One region of the Paraburkholderia sp. 40 genome, then DNA from elsewhere that is predicted to be linked to it. Evidence: predicted binding sites of a transcription regulator. Region 1 holds the regulator's gene; each other region holds the start of a gene.

What was found. Region 1 encodes FNR, which switches genes on or off when oxygen is low (the NO sensors DNR and NnrR bind a similar motif). Its sites were predicted from a motif close to TTGATNNNNATCAA; they were not measured.
Region 2: the regulator FNR is predicted to act here: its motif matches at 3,165-3,178, upstream of OKW28_RS21190 (universal stress protein).
Region 3: the regulator FNR is predicted to act here: its motif matches at 2,194-2,207, upstream of nifA (nif-specific transcriptional activator NifA).

The regions. Positions count from the first base shown of each region.
Region 1 covers NZ_JBNPVY010000004.1:363,135-368,465, reverse strand. The annotation lists gene OKW28_RS23360 (universal stress protein) at 1-616, shown strand, start outside; gene OKW28_RS23355 (universal stress protein) at 751-1,227, opposite strand; partial or broken gene OKW28_RS23350 (LuxR C-terminal-related transcriptional regulator) at 1,408-1,771, shown strand; gene OKW28_RS23345 (response regulator) at 1,962-2,393, shown strand; gene fnr (fumarate/nitrate reduction transcriptional regulator Fnr) at 2,386-3,168, shown strand; partial or broken gene OKW28_RS23335 (nitroreductase family protein) at 3,295-4,172, shown strand; gene OKW28_RS23330 (DUF1488 domain-containing protein) at 4,217-4,492, opposite strand; gene OKW28_RS23325 (nitroreductase family protein) at 4,800-5,331, shown strand, end outside.
Region 2 covers NZ_JBNPVY010000003.1:1,223,937-1,229,267, reverse strand. The annotation lists gene OKW28_RS21215 (FAD-binding oxidoreductase) at 1-1,038, shown strand, start outside; partial or broken gene OKW28_RS21210 (DUF4142 domain-containing protein) at 1,152-1,346, shown strand; partial or broken gene OKW28_RS21205 (sigma-70 family RNA polymerase sigma factor) at 1,357-1,671, shown strand; partial or broken gene OKW28_RS21200 (DUF3564 family protein) at 1,669-1,818, opposite strand; gene OKW28_RS21195 (zinc-dependent alcohol dehydrogenase family protein) at 2,153-3,142, shown strand; gene OKW28_RS21190 (universal stress protein) at 3,301-4,302, shown strand; gene OKW28_RS21185 (universal stress protein) at 4,353-4,823, shown strand; partial or broken gene OKW28_RS21180 (sensor histidine kinase) at 4,857-5,331, opposite strand, start outside.
Region 3 covers NZ_JBNPVY010000004.1:1,505,639-1,510,969, reverse strand. The annotation lists gene tnpC (IS66 family transposase) at 1-1,417, shown strand, start outside; partial or broken gene OKW28_RS28545 (transposase) at 1,523-1,850, shown strand; gene nifA (nif-specific transcriptional activator NifA) at 2,358-4,196, shown strand; gene OKW28_RS28535 (hypothetical protein) at 4,409-4,999, opposite strand; gene OKW28_RS28530 (ferredoxin) at 4,993-5,121, opposite strand; gene OKW28_RS28525 (ferredoxin family protein) at 5,326-5,331, opposite strand, start outside.

The sequences.
Region 1 (5,331 bases):
CCGGGCACGCTTCCTGGCGGCCGGCGAACGCGCCGGCCTGAGCGTTGAATGGCGCGCGCCAGCGGGTGATGCGGTCGAAACAACGGCTTTGCACGCTCGCCACGCGGACCTTCTGATTCTCGGTCAGTCCGATCCGGAGGAGCCGTCGTCGTATATCGCCCGTTACTTTGTAGAGGACGTGGTCATGAGTGCGGGCCGCCCGGCCATCGTACTGCCTTACGCCGGAGCCGTCCGGTCGTTCGGGCAAAGCGTGTTGATTGCGTGGGACGGCAGCCGCGAAAGCGCGCGATCCGTGGCCGATGCACTGCCGGTGCTAAAGAAGGCGAGATTCGTCACCGTGATGATGGTGCAGCGCCATTCGCAGAGCGGTGAACCGGCCGGCATCGACGTCGCCGCCTGGCTCGCGCGGCACGGCATCGAAGCGGGATTCGCCGGGACGCCCGGAGTGGACGGTGTATCGACCGGCGCGCTGCTGTTGAACATGCTTGCCGACCGCCATATCGATCTACTGGTGATGGGCGCGTACGGGCATGCGCGCGTTCAGGAAAGGTTGCTCGGCGGCGTCACGCGAACCATGCTGCAGTCGATGACCGTGCCGGTGCTGATGTCACACTGATTCGAAACGGATTCGCGATGTACGGGTTTTTAGGCATTACGCGGCGATAGCCCCTCACGAAACTTTCAAGGCGCCCGCTCGTCAGGGCGCCTCTTTTGTCCGCGATCCACAGGCCGAGGTTGTAATTCATGCCGTCACAGGCCCGAGGGTATCTCGTCCAGATCCCGTTCGCGCCGGACCAGCAGGACCGGCACCTCGGTGCGCCGCAAGACGGCTTCAGCCACACTGCCCAGCAGCAAGCGTCCTATTCCATGCCGTCCATGCGTGCCCATCACGACAAGATCGGCTTCGCATTCGCCGGCTATACGGCAGAGCACACCCGCGATGTCCTCGCCGTACGCGTCGAGAACTCGCGTCAAGCCACGCACCCCACGCTGCCCGAATAGCGCGCGAGCATCTTCCAGCGTCGCCATCGCGGCCTCGGCCGACACCGTCGAGCGGCTCTGCTGATCGATCAGGCCGATGCCGACGTCGACCATTTGCGCAGCATGTTCGGCGACGAATACCGCTGTCACGGTCGACTGTGCCGCCTCCGCGATGGTCAGCGCTTCCTGAAGCGCGAGTTGGGCCGCCTGACTGCCGTCGATTGCTACGAGAATCCGCTTGTACATGACATGCTCCTGAACTCTGACGCATCCCCCAACGAACACTGGCGAAACGTGCCCGGATGTTCAGTCTGCGGTTTCAAACCCGAAATACGCTTGATGCGGATCAAGCGCCGGCCGTCTGGCTTCGACCACCCCTCTTTCAGGCACTGCGCTCCGCGTCATCAACCGCAGCTACTGGCATGAGAGCAACAGTACGCCGTGCGCGCTTTCAAAGCCGGCGCATCGGGCTATCTCACCAAGGAGAGTGCCGGCGCTGCGCATCCTCGTACTCACCAGTCTCGCGATCGCCGAGCGCTTTGCGCAAAGCCTCAACGAGCCCGCCGACACGCTGCCCCGTCAGCGCCTGTCGGATCGCGAATTCGACGTATTCCGGCGCATCGCAGCAGGGCAGACCCTCACGGAAATCGCCGCCGAACTGAGCGTCAGCGGCAAGACCGTAAGCACCTACAAAACCCGCAGCCTCGAGAAAATGCAGATGCCTCACGAAGCCGCACTGGTGCGCTATGCACTGCGCCACAAGCTGCTCGGCGAAGACGACGAAATCTAGCGCAGTCATGGCGCCGCTGTCACTGGGTCCGCTCCGTCGTTAACCCCCGTCACATCCGTGGCTCCTCGCGCGGCTGCTTTACCGTCACAGAGTGTATGTAGGAAATTCCCTACAACACTTCGCGCTCGCCTACCCGAATCTCGTTCCCCGCTGATTTTATTTTGAGATGACGCGGCCGATACTTCGAGCCATGAACTCAAGCCCGTCATACCCAGCCGTACGCGTGTTCCTCGTGGACGACGCGATTTCGATCAGGAAACGGATCGCCGCGCGTTTCGGTGCGATCGAAGGCGTCGAGATCGTCGGTGAAGCGGAGGAACTCTGTGCGGCACTGGACGGCATCGGCGCGACGGCAGCCGACGTCGTGGTGATGGATTTACATCTGAGCGGCGGCAGCGGCATCGACCTGCTGCGCAACCTCGCGCAGAGCATGTCCACCGTCATCACGATCGTGCTAACGAATCATTCGGGCACGTGGTTCAGGCAGGCGTGCGTCGCCAACGGCGCGCAGTACTTCTTCGACAAGACCAGCGAATTCGATCTTGCATGCAACACCATCGAGCGAATTGCCCACGAGCATTGCGCGCGTGGTCTCTACCATCTCGGAGCCCATCATGTCTGACGTTGCCGAATATTTCCAGACCCGGACCATCGCGCAGATTCCGCTGCAAGCACTGAAAGACCCCGGATTCGCACCGGCCCCGCCGAAGCACGGCGGCGCCAACTGCTCGAGTTGCGCGATGCGTGCTTCCTGCTTGCCGGAAGGTCTGACGGCGACAGAGACCGAACGGGTCGAGGCGCTGATCTGCCCTTCGCGCACGATCAAAAATGGCGAATCCCTGTTTCGCGCAGGCGATTCGTTCCAGAGCATCTACGCGGTTCGCGCGGGCTCGTTCAAGACCGTCGTGATGCATCGCGACGGCCGTGAACAGGTCACCGGATTTCATCTTGCGGGCGATGTGCTGGGTCTCGACGGCATCGGTTCAGGCAAGCATAGCTGCGATGCGCTCGCCATCGAGGACAGCAAGGTCTGCATCATCCCGTTCCATTTGCTCGAAGCCATGTGTCGCGACGTCAAGGCATTGCAGCAGCATGTGCACAGGCTGATGGGCGGCGAGATCGTGCGCGAGGCCACGCTGATGATGCTGCTCGGCACGATGTCCGCGGACCAGCGGGTCGCGACGTTCCTGCTGAACCTGTCGGGCAAGCTCAAGTCGCGCGGTTATTCGCAGGCCGAATTTCATCTGCGCATGACGCGGGAAGAGATCGGCAGCTACCTCGGGATGAAACTCGAAACCGTCAGCCGCATGCTATCGAAGTTTCAGAAGGACGGCCTGCTCGACACCCACGGCAAGCAGATCAGGATTCTCGACAGGGAAGGTCTCGCCCGCGTGTAGCCGCGCGCGCCGCAGTTGAATCAAGCCGGCATTGCGCCGCCGTTTGATCGGAGTCAAGCCCGCCGCAGGGCTGTCTGACAGGATGGTCTGACGCAACATAGCCGACACGGCGTCAGGAGACCCCGAATGAGCACCCTTCCCAACACGACGGCATGGTCCGTCGATGAACGGCAACTCGACCCGCATGCGGGCATCGACGAGAAACTGCGCTTCGCGCTGCGCTATGCGGTACTCGCGCCGTCGAACCACAACACTCAACCGTGGCATTTCATCGTCGATGGCGACTGCATGACGCTGTGCGCGGACCACATGCGCGCGCTGCCGGTGGTCGATCCGTACGACCGCGAGTTGATTATCAGTTGCGGCGCGGCAAGGGCCTCGCCGCGCTGTTCGATGCGATTGCGCTGCGCGTGACGACGCGTGAGATTTTCGCTGGCGAACCCACGCCACCCGAATTCCAGCGGCGCCTCGTGGACGCGGGGACGGCGGAAGGCTGCGATACGGTCTGCATTGAAAGCACGGCGAGTCGGGAACAGCTCGCCGAGTTGATCGGTGAAGCCGACCAGAGGCAATTCAAGGACCCGCGCTTTCGCCGCGAACTTGCTAGCTGGATTCATCCGCGGCGTCTTCAGGACGGCATGCCCGCGTTGTCGACCGGCGCGCGCGGGTTGCTCGACTTCGCGGTGCCGTTGGTGAGTTCGATCGTTCGCACCTTCGACCTGGGCGGCGGTCTGGCCGCAGCGCATCAGACACTCGTCGCCGGCTCGCCATTGCTGCTTTGCATCGGCACCGGCACGGATGACGCGTCCGCATGGCTCGCGGCCGGGCAGGCGCTCGAACGGGTGCTGCTCACCGCCGCCTCCGAAGGCATGACGGCTTCCTACCTGAATCAACTGATCGAAGTGGCTTCGCTGCGCGAGCGCCTGCGCGCCGCGCTCAATCTGGACGCCGTTCCGCAACTGCTGATCCGGGTTGGCCGTGGCAGCGCCGTGCCGGTGTCGTAGCGCGGCGCAGTCAAAGGGCCGATCAGCGGCCCGGCCGCGCGGCTTCAATCCCGGAAGCGGAAGTAGCCGCTGTGCATCATGACCGGCTTCGCGCCCACTTCTTTCAGCAAATTTCGCGCGGCGGCCTCGATGGGCAGCCGGTGTGTATCGAACGCTTCGATCAGATCGTCTTCACGCAACGAAGGCGCGCCGAAGTGGTCTTCCAGCGCCTCCGCGGTGATGGCGCACTGCACGCGCTCACCGTCGACCTCCGCCGGAAAGGCGACGACGAGATCGCGCGCGCAGTACTCGGGACGTTCCTGCGGGAAATGGATATGCATGGCCGGTACCTGTGAGCGTGAAAGGACGTGGCTTGAATAAAGCCGACGGAAGCGGCGCGGACAACCTGAGTGCGACCACGCTCGGCGCTCCGATGTGTTCAGAATAGACGCGCTTGAAACGTCGCCAATTTTTTGGTGGCGATCCTGGTTGACTCGGATCAAGCGAGTGACATCACCTGACGGCAGGCCTCGAACAGCTCCGCGTTCGCGAAAGCCGGGTTGATTTGAGTCAATCATTAAATGCCGCGGTGGTACACGATGACTGTGTGCCGTTTGCAGTTCCGGCTTGCACGAGGATGACGTGTTCATGAAACATCTATTCAGACTTGGCACCACACCGCGCGATCAGGCGCGTACGCGTCCGGTCACCGGCATGGTGTCAGAGCACATCGAACTGCCTGCTCCCGAGCGCGCCGGCGGCATGCCGATCATGGAAACATTTGCGAAACGCCGCACAACGCGCCGCTTCGCGGCCGACATGCTGGACGACACGATACTCAGCAATTTGCTGTGGGCGGCCAACGGCATCAATCGCGAGCCGGACGGTGGGCGAACCGCGCCCTCGGTGCTGGCCCTGCATGAAATCGACATCTACGCGGTGCTCGCGCGCGGACTGTATCGCTACAATCCACGCCGACATCGCCTCGACCTGGCCGTCGCAAGCGATCTGCGCGGGCTGACGGGCTACCAGGACTTCGTGGGCGATGCGCCGCTCGATCTGGTGTACGTCGCCGACCTTGCACGCATGCACGACATCACACCGTCGCAGCGCGAACCTTTTGCATCGGCAAGCGCCGGCGCGATCGTGCAGAACGTCTATCTCTTCTGCGCGGCCGCAG
Region 2 (5,331 bases), on a different contig from region 1:
GAAGCGGCCGATCACGCCGGCTTCATGTTCGCGCTCGACCTCGGCGCGCGCGGCAGTTGCACGATCGGCGGCAACATCGCGACCAATGCGGGCGGCAATCGCGTGATCCGCTACGGGATGATGCGCGACCAGGTGCTCGACGTCGAAGCGGTGCTCGCCGACGGCAGCGTGATCGGCGGCGAGCGCAAGATGATCAAGAACAATACCGGCTACGACCTGCGCAACCTGCTGACGGGCAGCGAGGGCACGCTCGCGGTCATCACGCGCGCGGTGCTGCGCCTGCGGTCCAAGCCGCGCGCGATCTCGACCGCATGGTGCGGCATGCCGGACTACGCGGCGGTGACCACGCTGCTCGGCCGCGCGCAGGAGCGGCTGCCGGCCGGCGTGTCCGCGTTCGAGGTCATGTGGCCCAGCTATTGCGACTTCGTGCGGCAACGCCTGCCCGAGCTGCGTGTGCCGCTCGCGAGCGATCACGCCTACTACGTATTGCTCGAGACTTGCGGCGCGGACCCGGAACGGCAGTCGGCGGCTTTCGAGGAATTCCTCGCCGACATGTTGAACGCCGGCGTGATCGCCGACGCCGCAATCGCGCAATCGGACGCGGACGCCGCGGCGTTCTGGGCGATTCGCGACGCGCCAGCCGAATATCCGCGCCTGATCCCAGGACGCATCTCGTTCGACATCAGCTTCGCGGTCGCGCAGGCGGGCGACGCGGCGCAGCGTTGCGACGAGCGGTTGCGCGCGCGCTGGCCGCAAGCGACGATCCTCGTCTATGGGCATCTCGGCGACGGCAATCTGCACGTAGTGGTGCAAGAACCTGGCTGGACCGACGAGGCCATCGACGACGTCAAGCGCGTCGTCTATGAACTGACGGGGGAAATGGGCGGTTCGGTATCGGCCGAGCATGGGATCGGCGAGGAGAAGCTGGGCGTGCTCGGCCTGTCACGCTCGCCGGCCGAACTCGCCGCGATGAAGGCGATCAAGCTCGCGCTCGATCCGCACAATATCCTGAACCCGGGCAAGGTGATCGCGATGTAGTGTGCGCGGCGCGAATCTGCGTGCGCAGCCACGGCGCTTTCAGCCGCTCGGGAACGCGCTTCTCCGACGTGACATCCAATCCCGTATCCGCAACGGAGTATGGGCGATGTCATGTGAAACTCATCCACACAGTGCTGGCGGCGGCGCTCGCGTTAGCGAGCATCGCGTCTAATGCGCAAGGCTCCGGGCCGAGCGATCCGCAGATTGCCGCGATCGTCGTGACGGCCAATCAGGTCGATATCGACGCGGGCAAGCTCGCGGAAACCAAAACGAAATCGAAGGACGTAAAGGCGTTCGCGCAGCAGATATGAAAGCGTGATCGACGCGCCCGAATCCATCGAACATGCCGATGCAATGACCACGCACGACGACGATGCCCCCGACCAGGCGTTTGCGCGTTCGCAAGTGCGCGCGCTGCTCGAACGCAAACTCGATGAATTGCCCGAGCTGTTTCGCGTCGTATTCGTGCTGCGCTCGATCGAGGAAATGAGCGTCGAGGAGACCGCGCGGTGTCTGAACATTCCCGAAGCGACGGTGCGGAGCCGGCATGTTCGCGCGCGCAGCATGTTGCGCGAGTCGCTTGCTCAGGCACTCGATCTCGCCGAGCGCGACGTGTTCGAATTCGGCGGGGCAATCCATATGCAACGCGCCCCATTCGGGCAACTCGAGCCCGAAATGACCTTCGCGCGACCATTGCCGCGTGTCCTTGTCGAGCCAGAGAATGGCGAAGGCCATCGGGTTGACACGATCGAACGTGTCGAGATGAACAGTCAAACGCATGACATGTCTCCGCAATGTACACGACTGATTCGCATTGCCGGCGCCATCGCGCTCGGCTCGGGCTCGCCATAGGGAACGCCGGCCCTCAGCGCGGACGCCGAGCACACGAGCAGACAGTTTCGGATTCGCGCAATCACGGCACGTACTCCCGTATCAGGAATAAGATCAGTGTACGGGCGGCGAAACCGCCCTTATTGACTTCGATCAAACGGTCTACGGCGCGCGGGCCGATCGCGCGACACAATGGCGCGCCTACGCTGATGAGAACGGCGCGCGCCTCGCTGTCTGCGATGACGGCAGCTTGTCGCTGCCGAAGCATCTGAAGGAGAACCCGATGCGAGCGATGGTGTTCGACGGCAGCTCGGCGACGCTGACCGAGCGGGAAGTGCCTGATCCGCGGCCCGGTGCCGGCGAGATCCTGATCGACGTTCATGCGTGCGGCGTGTGCCGCACGGACCTGCATCTGGTCGATCGCGAGCTCGAGCATCCAAAGTGGCCGGTGATTCCCGGCCACGAAATCGTCGGCGTGGTGGCCGCATTGGGCGCGGGCGTCAGCGGTTTCACGGTGGGCGAGCGGGTCGGCGTGCCGTGGGTCGGGCGCACCTGCGGCAACTGCCGCTACTGTCTGTCCGCCCGCGAAAATCTCTGCGACGACGCTGGCTTCACCGGCTACACGATCGACGGCGGCTACGCCGAGCGCACCGTCGCCGATAGCCGCTACTGCTTTCATCTGCCGCCGCACTACAGCGATATCGAGGCCGCGCCGCTGCTGTGCGCGGGTTTGATCGGCTATCGCACGTTGAGCATGGCGGGCGACGCCGAACGGATCGGCATCTACGGTTTCGGCGCGGCCGCGCATCTCGTCGCGCAGGTGGCGCGTCACCAGCAGCGCACCGTCTATGCGTTCACGCGTCCCGGCGACCACGCGGCCCAGCAACTCGCGCTGCGCCTCGGCGCGGCATGGGCCGGCGGCAGCGACGAGGCACCGCCCGGCGAACTCGACGCCGCGCTGCTGTTCGCGCCGGTCGGCGCACTGGTGCCGCTGGCGTTGCAGGCGGTCGCGAAAGGCGGCGTGGTGGTGTGCGGCGGCATCCATATGAGCGACATTCCGTCGTTCCCGTACGCGTTTCTGTGGGGCGAGCGGCGGGTGGTGTCGGTCGCGAATCTGACCCGCGACGATGGGCTTCAGTTCATGCGCAGCGCCGCCGAGATGCAGCTCGCGATCGAGACGACGACTTACGCGTTGCGCGACGCGAACCGCGCGCTCGACGATCTGCGCAACGGCAACCTGACCGGCGCGGCCGTGCTCGCGGTCCGCCCGTGATCCGCTAGCGAGCCGTTGGCGCTTGATACAGATCAAGCCGCGTGCCGCGTTGGCGTTCATCATGTAAGCGCGAACCGTTGGCGTCCCCGTCACGGGCCGAGGTGTGAAGCGACGCGGTTGACGCGCCGCCTTGCGGTGCGACGATCCGAGGAGAGCCGATGAACACTGCTGCCGAGCGCAACACCTTCCACCGCGTGATGATCGCGTCCGCGGGCGGCAGCGGACTGCCGCTCGGCACGCGCGTCGCCCGGCAGTTGGTCGCGGCGGATGCGCGCTTTCGTCTCGTCGATATCGTTTGCAATCCTGCCGCGCTTTATCCGACGCTGATGCTCAGCTATCCGGACTGGTGCGAGGCGCATCGCGCGATGCTGCACGGCGCGCAGGCCGCGCTGCGCGACGCGGTGATCGCGTTGCACGGCGTCGTCGCGGCGACCGACGCCGAGATCGTCGATCTCACCGCGCTGCATCAGGGCGCGGCCGAAGCGCTCGCCCACACGGCGACGCAATGGGACGCGGATCTGGTCGCGGTGGCCGCGCATCCGCGTGAACATCGCTGGGACAGCCGTATCGATCCCGAGGAACTGGTCGCGTCGATCGGGCGTCCGGTGCTGTACATATCGGCGAGGTCGACCGACGCGAGCGATGCCTCGGCGGTGAGCCGCGTGCTGGTCGCGATCGATGGCAGCGACACCGCGCTCGACGCGCTGCGCACCGCGCTCGCGGTAGCGCCGCCCGACGCGCGCATCAAGGTCGTCTACGCGGCCGACGACCGGTTCGCGTGGTGCGAATGGCTGCCGTTCGAAGTCGTGTCGCAGCATCGAATCGATGTCTTGCGGCGCGGCGCGGCGATGCTCGAACAAAGCCGGCGCGCGGCCGAAACCGCGTTGCTCGAGTTCGACGATGATTCCGGCGATGCGTCGACCGCGATTCTCGACGAAGCGCAACGCTGGCACGCGGACCTGATCGTGATGGGTTCGCACGGCATGCGCGGCGCGCCGCACCCGTTGCCGGGGCACGTGACGTCGCGCACGCTGCGCGACGCGGCGTGTCCCGTGCTCGTGTGTCCGCGCGGCGCGTCGTCATTGCGGGCGGACGACGTGCTGCACGGCGAGTGGCGGGAGCCGTATCTGGGCAGTGCGGGCGGGCCCTTTTATCTGTAGCAGGAGCGCGCCACGCGCGTTGACAAATCCAACCTCAGTGGAGAATCGGCATGTACCAACATATCCTCGTCGCGCTAGACGGCAGTACTTTCTCGAAACGCGCGCTGAAAGAAGCGGTGAATCTCGCCGCGTTGACGAAGGGCGTCGTGCATCCGGTTTATGTGGTCGACAAGACGCCGCTCTTTTCCTATGCCGGCTATTACGACCCGCTCACGCTCGTCGACGCGTTGCGCCAGGACGGCCAATCGGTGCTGGAGGAGGCCGAACAGGCCTGCGCCGCCGCCGATGTGCCTTGCCGCCCTGAAATGATCGAGTCGGAGAGCCTGTCCGACGACGTCGCCGCGATCGTGCTGCGCCACGGCGAGCAGATCCACGCCGATCTGCTTGTGCTGGGCACGCATGGGCGACGCGGCGTGCGGCGCCTCGTGATCGGCAGCGTGGCGGAGCGGGTGCTGCGTTTCTCGACCTGTCCGGTGCTGCTCATGCGCGAGCAAAGCACCGGGGATGCGCCTGCAGAGTAACCCGCGACAGCGGGGCGCTGCAGCGCGTGAACATTACGCGAGCGCGTCGGCCGGTATCTGGATCGAGATCCTGAAGCCATGGCCCGGCGAGCTGGTGAACGACACGTTGCCGCGCAACTGCCGCACGCGTTCGCGAATGCCGAGCAAACCGAATGAATCTGTTCCCCGCGACCGATCCAGCGCGACACCCACGCCGTCATCCTCGATATCGAGCGATACGATGGGGCCCGCGCAGGTCATGTCGATGCGTACGCGGCTGGCCTGGGCGTGCCGCGCGACGTTCGTCAACGCCTCCTGAACGATGCGAAACAGCGCCGTCGCCGCGAATTCGCCGCAAACCGGCTCGGCCGGTTCGAGATGCACGCTCGAGCGCACGTTGTAGCGTTTCGTGAAGTCTTCGGCCAGCCAGTCGGGCGCGGCGGCGAGTCCGAGGTCGTCGAGCAGCGGGGGCCGCAGATCGGCGGCGATACGCCGCAGCGAAGCGGCCATCCGGTCGATCTGCTTTTGC
Region 3 (5,331 bases), 1.1 Mb from region 1:
GTTTGGCCGCAAGTCCGAGCAGCTGGACCGGCAGATCGAGCGGCTCGAAACGGAACTGGATGAGCTGAGCGGTGGGCGCGGTGTCGCGGATGTTCGCCGCGACCGCACATCGGGCACAAGTGTGCCCGCCGGCGCAGCAGCCTCGAAGGAGGCGTTGCCGCCCCATCTGCCGCGTGAAGAGCGCGTGCTCGAACCCGATCCGAGCTGCCCGAACTGCGGCAACACCATGCGGCCACTCGGCGAGGACGTGTCCGAGCAGCTTGCCCGTGTCGCCGCCATGTTCAAGGTGATTCGCACGATCCGCCGCAAGGCGGTCTGCACCTGCTGCAATCACATCTCGCAGCCGCCGATGCCGGGCTTGCCAATTGAGCGCAGCATCGCGCATCCGGGCCTGCTTGCTGACATCCTCGTTTCGAAGTTCGCTGATCATCAACCGCTGTACCGGCAGTCGGCAATTGCCGCGCGTGACGGCGTTAAGCTCGACCCCGCCAGCATGGGGCGCTGGGTCGGCCAGTGCGAGGCTTTGTGCGAGCCGTTGACCGAAGCGCTGCGCGTCTACACGATGGCAACGTTCAAGCTGCACGCGGACGACACGCCGATCCCGGTGCTTGCACCGGGCAACAAAAAGACGCGCACGGGTCGCCTGTGGGTGTACGTTCGCGACGACAGCCGTTCGGGCTCGACGGACCCGGCCGCAGTCTGGTTTGCCTACTCGCCCGACCGAAAGGGGATACATCCGCAGACTCATCTGGCCGGATTCAAGGGCGTCCTGCAGGCCGACGCCTACGGTGGTTTCGACGAGCTGTATGCAGGCGGCAAGATTCGTGAGGCGGCTTGCTGGGATCACGCGAGACGGTACATATACGACGTTCATGTCCGCACGCCGACTGAGTCGACAAGGCACGTACTCGAGCTGATCGGCGAACTCTACGACATTGAGGCTGATATCCGGGGCGAGCCCGCCGCCGAACGATTGCGCGTACGGCAGGAGAGAAGCCTCGCGGTGCTCGCGACCATCAAGGCGTGGATGACGGACAAGATCGCGACCCTGTCGGCAAAATCCGAGTTGGCCAAGGCGATACGCTACTCGCTCAATCAATGGAACGCACTCGTTCTGTACTGCGAAGACGGTCGTATTGAGATCAGCAACGCTCTCGCCGAAAACGCTCTGCGCTGTGTAAGTCTGGGGAGGAAAAACTTCCTGTTTGCAGGCTCCGACAGTGGAGGCGAACGGGCCGCTGCCATGTACGGTCTGATCGGCTCGTGCAAACTGAATGACATCAACCCCCGTGCATATCTGGAATACATCCTGACTCACATCGCGGACCACAAAATCAGTCGCATCGACGAACTGCTGCCCTGGAACATGGTCGGCAAGTTGCCCACGCAATCCACTCCGCCGTCAGCGACAACCTGATCGCCGCAACGTCTCCTGCCGGTATCCGCGAGGTATCGATCAACGCGTTACCGATAGCGTGCCACATGCGCGCGACACATCACGAACGGCCGACGCGAGGCGCTTACCGCCTGCCCGCGTTGCCCGCTCAAGGAACGATGTCACCCAGCGACTACCGGGGCATTCGACGATGGGAACATGAGCATATACTTGAGGCAATGCAGCGTCGGCTAGAGCGCAAGCCTGATGCAATGACCATCCGCAGAAGCACTGTCGAACATGTCTTCGGCACGCTGAAGCACTGGATTGGGGGCCACACACTTCCTGACCCGAACGCTCGGACGGGTCAGCACCGAAATGAGTCTACAGGTGTTGGCCTACCAACCTGAAGCGCGTCGTGAAGATACTTGGGGTTGCCAAAACAATAGAGGTAGTGAGGATGGCTGGCACCTAGAGCCCGGAGGGGCTTTTTTTTGCACTTGAAACGTTACGCTAACGCAGCCATGACTTATCAAACCAGATTAATCGGACCGATAGGCTCGGATCTGACGATCTGAAAACAGTTTCCATACGTCCTCGGCCAGTTCAAGACGGACATTTTGTCGCCCGACACGGAAGCGCTTCTTGTGCCAAATATCCCGCTGCGCCGGGTGGGCACGCCCGAAGAGGTCACAAAGATAGATCATCTTCGTCCTATGCTCGGATGCGGCGAGTTATCTCACGGGCACCGAGGCAGCAATCAATGATGGACGACACCTGTAATCGGCTGCACCTGGAGTAGACAAATCGCAGTTGATTTGAGCGACATCAATGGAACTCGCGTTCCTAACGGAATCCACACAGCGAGATCGCAAACGCAGAAAATAAGTAAATCAAGGCACTACAGTTTCACCGTCCTTCCATGAAAAGGCATTATCTTTTGAAGTCAGCCCGTGAAATTGGGCGCTAGATCGAGGATGATATGCAACACAATGCCCGCAAATCCGAACAAGGTGACGGGGAGCACGGTCCCCACAACGGGGACGTCGTCATGCTGCATATCGCTTCCGTACGCGAAAGGCCTAGCTCAAAGTCCGAGACGGACCACGCGGTCCCTATTGTGCAGTGGCACGAGAGCGTGCTTACCGGCATCTTCGAAATATCGAAGGTACTCACCGCCCCCTACCGGCTCGAAGTCACGTTGGCCAACGTCATTGATCTCCTGCAATCGTTTGTTCAGATGCGGCTCGGTATCGTCTCTCTCTTCGACGATGATGGCGTACCGGACATTACCGTTGGCGCGGACTGGAGCGAAGGCAGCGATGAGCACTACCGGATGCGCCTGCCGCAGAAGGCAATCGACCAGATCATGGCGTCGGACAGGCCGCTCGTCGCCGAGAACATAGCGGTGCATTCGGGCTTCAGTGCCGCCGACATGGGCGTGCTCGGTGCCTCCGACAACGTGCGAGTGTCGTTCATTGGCGTCCCTATTCGCATCGACGCGAAAGTCGTAGGCACGCTGACCATCGACCGCATCCTGGACTATGGGTCGAACTTCCGGCTCGATTACGACGTGCCGCTGCTTACCATGGTCGCCAACCTGGTGGGGCAGACGGTGAAGCTGCATCGCTTTTTCAAGAGCGACCGCGAGCGACTGATGGCGGGGAAGGACGGGCTGCAAAAGCCATTGTCCGAGCTCAAGCACCCTGCAGGGGAGCGTAAGAAGTTTCAGATCGAGGGGATCATTGGCGACAGCCCGGCGCTGCGCGGGCTGCTCGCGAAGATCGCGGTGGTAGCCGAATCGAACAGCACAGTTCTGTTGCGCGGCGAATCCGGTACCGGGAAGGAGCTGGTCGCCAAGGCCGTTCACGAGCTGTCGCCGCGCGCCAAGCGGCCCTTCATCAAGCTCAATTGCGCGGCGCTCCATGAGACGGTGCTGGAATCCGAATTGTTCGGTCATGAGAAGGGTGCCTTTACCAGCGCCTTCAATTCGCGCAAGGGGCGCTTCGAGCTCGCCGACAAGGGGACGCTCTTTTTGGACGAGATCGGCGAGATCTCGGCCTCGTTCCAGGCAAAGCTGCTGCGCGTCCTGCAGGAGCAAGAATTCGAGCGCGTCGGCAGCAACCAGACCATTAAGGTCGATGTTCGCGTGATTGCCGCCACGAATAAAAACCTGGAAGAGGCGGTGGCAAGGAACGAGTTCCGCGCCGACCTTTATTATCGCATCAGCGTGGTTCCCTTGCTGTTGCCGCCGTTGCGTGAAAGGCGCAGTGATATTCCGCTCCTCGCCGTTGAGTTTCTCAAGAATTTCAACAGCGAGAACGGCCGTACGCTGACCTTCGATGCGAGCGCGATTGAAGTATTGATGAACTGCGGTTTTCCCGGCAATGTCCGCGAGCTCGAGAATTGCGTGCAGCGGAGCGCGACCCTGGCGCCGGGACCAGCGATCGTGAGAAACGACTTTGCCTGCTGCCACGGCCAGTGCCTGTCCGCGATGCTGTGGAAGAGCCGATCGGACGAAATGGCGCTGCAGCCCGGGCCAATCGTACCAGTGCCCGTGAAGCCCGCTACGCCGCGGGCTGAGGCTGCGACGTCGGGCGCGGTTGCTGCGGTCCAGCCTGTCGGCAGCGAGCGGGCTCCGTTAGCGGCTTGCGGCGCAGTCCTCGGAAGTGATGCGAAGATGACCAACCGCGAGCGTCTCATCGCCGCCATGGAAAGATCCGGCTGGGTGCAGGCAAAGGCGGCGCGGCTGCTTGGACTGACGCCGCGCCAGATTGGCTACGCGCTGAGGAAATACGGTGTCGAGATCAAGCGTCTCTGAAAGGACTGTCGGACTTGCGGCGTGTCGGGGCCGCGACATCGCGACTGAGGCGAATGGCTCGGACAAGTCAAATCTGGATTTGGCGGACCTTGGCACGATCACGATCGGAAGCGGCCCCCGTGTCGGCGCTAATTCGGTAAGCGTCGAGAACAGCACGTCCGACCTTAGGGGGCGGTCCGTATCTCGACTAAGGTGGTGCGAACGCGGCGCTGTCATCGCCGGTTCGTTGGCCATGTCGCGCTCAGCGCACGGTCGACTGCTGCCACGCCGCCGGCTGCCAGATTGTCGTCGGCCAACGATGCGATGGCGGGCTGTTTGGACATCGTGTGTCTCCTCAGACGGACCGTTGCAGCGCCGAAGCCGAGGTGATCCGCCGGATCGAGTTGCCGTAGTTGTGCGATCAACTGTGTGGCGGTTTCGCGTTCGCCGCGCCGCAGGCCGATGAAGGCGAGCGCCTTTAGCGTGAACAGCCAGAAGCAGGCAGGACCGGGCGCGTGGAAGTTCGCGTCGCCGGCTTGTACCATCTGCCAGTTCTCATTCAACCCGGCGGCATGCGCAGATGCTATTAGTCCCAGATGGGCCGCGTGCTCTGCCTCATCGAGTTCGCAGCGTCCGGCATGGAACTTGTAGAGCAGATAGTAGGCGGCAAGGCTTTGCGGAGAGGTCAGCGTGACGCTCCACAGGACCGCGACGATCTGCTCGGCCGGCGCGCCGTGCAGGCCTTCGATGAGGCGCCGCATGGCGGCCGACACCTCGCCGCCGAACAGTTCGGTCGACTCGACCCCGGACAGCAGGTTCACCACACCGTCTCCGCAGGGATGAGGCGCTGCACCGGTTCGCCGCCTTCGAGGTGACGCGTGAAGATTTTCTCCGCGTCGGCCATCGTCACGCCGCTGTAGAGCACCGCGTCGGGATAGACGAGCACGTGCGCGCCCTGATCGCACGAGCCGAGGCAGCCCGAATACGTGATCGCGACGGTATCGGGCGCCTAGCGTTTCTGCTGTTCCGCCCAGAAGGCCTTCAGCAGCGCGGTCGAGCCCTTGCCGCCCGGCGCCCCGCGGATGCGGCGGCGGCCGGTTCTCGGTGCAAGCAAACACATGTCGTTCTGGTCTGGCAATGACGATGTTCCTCAACC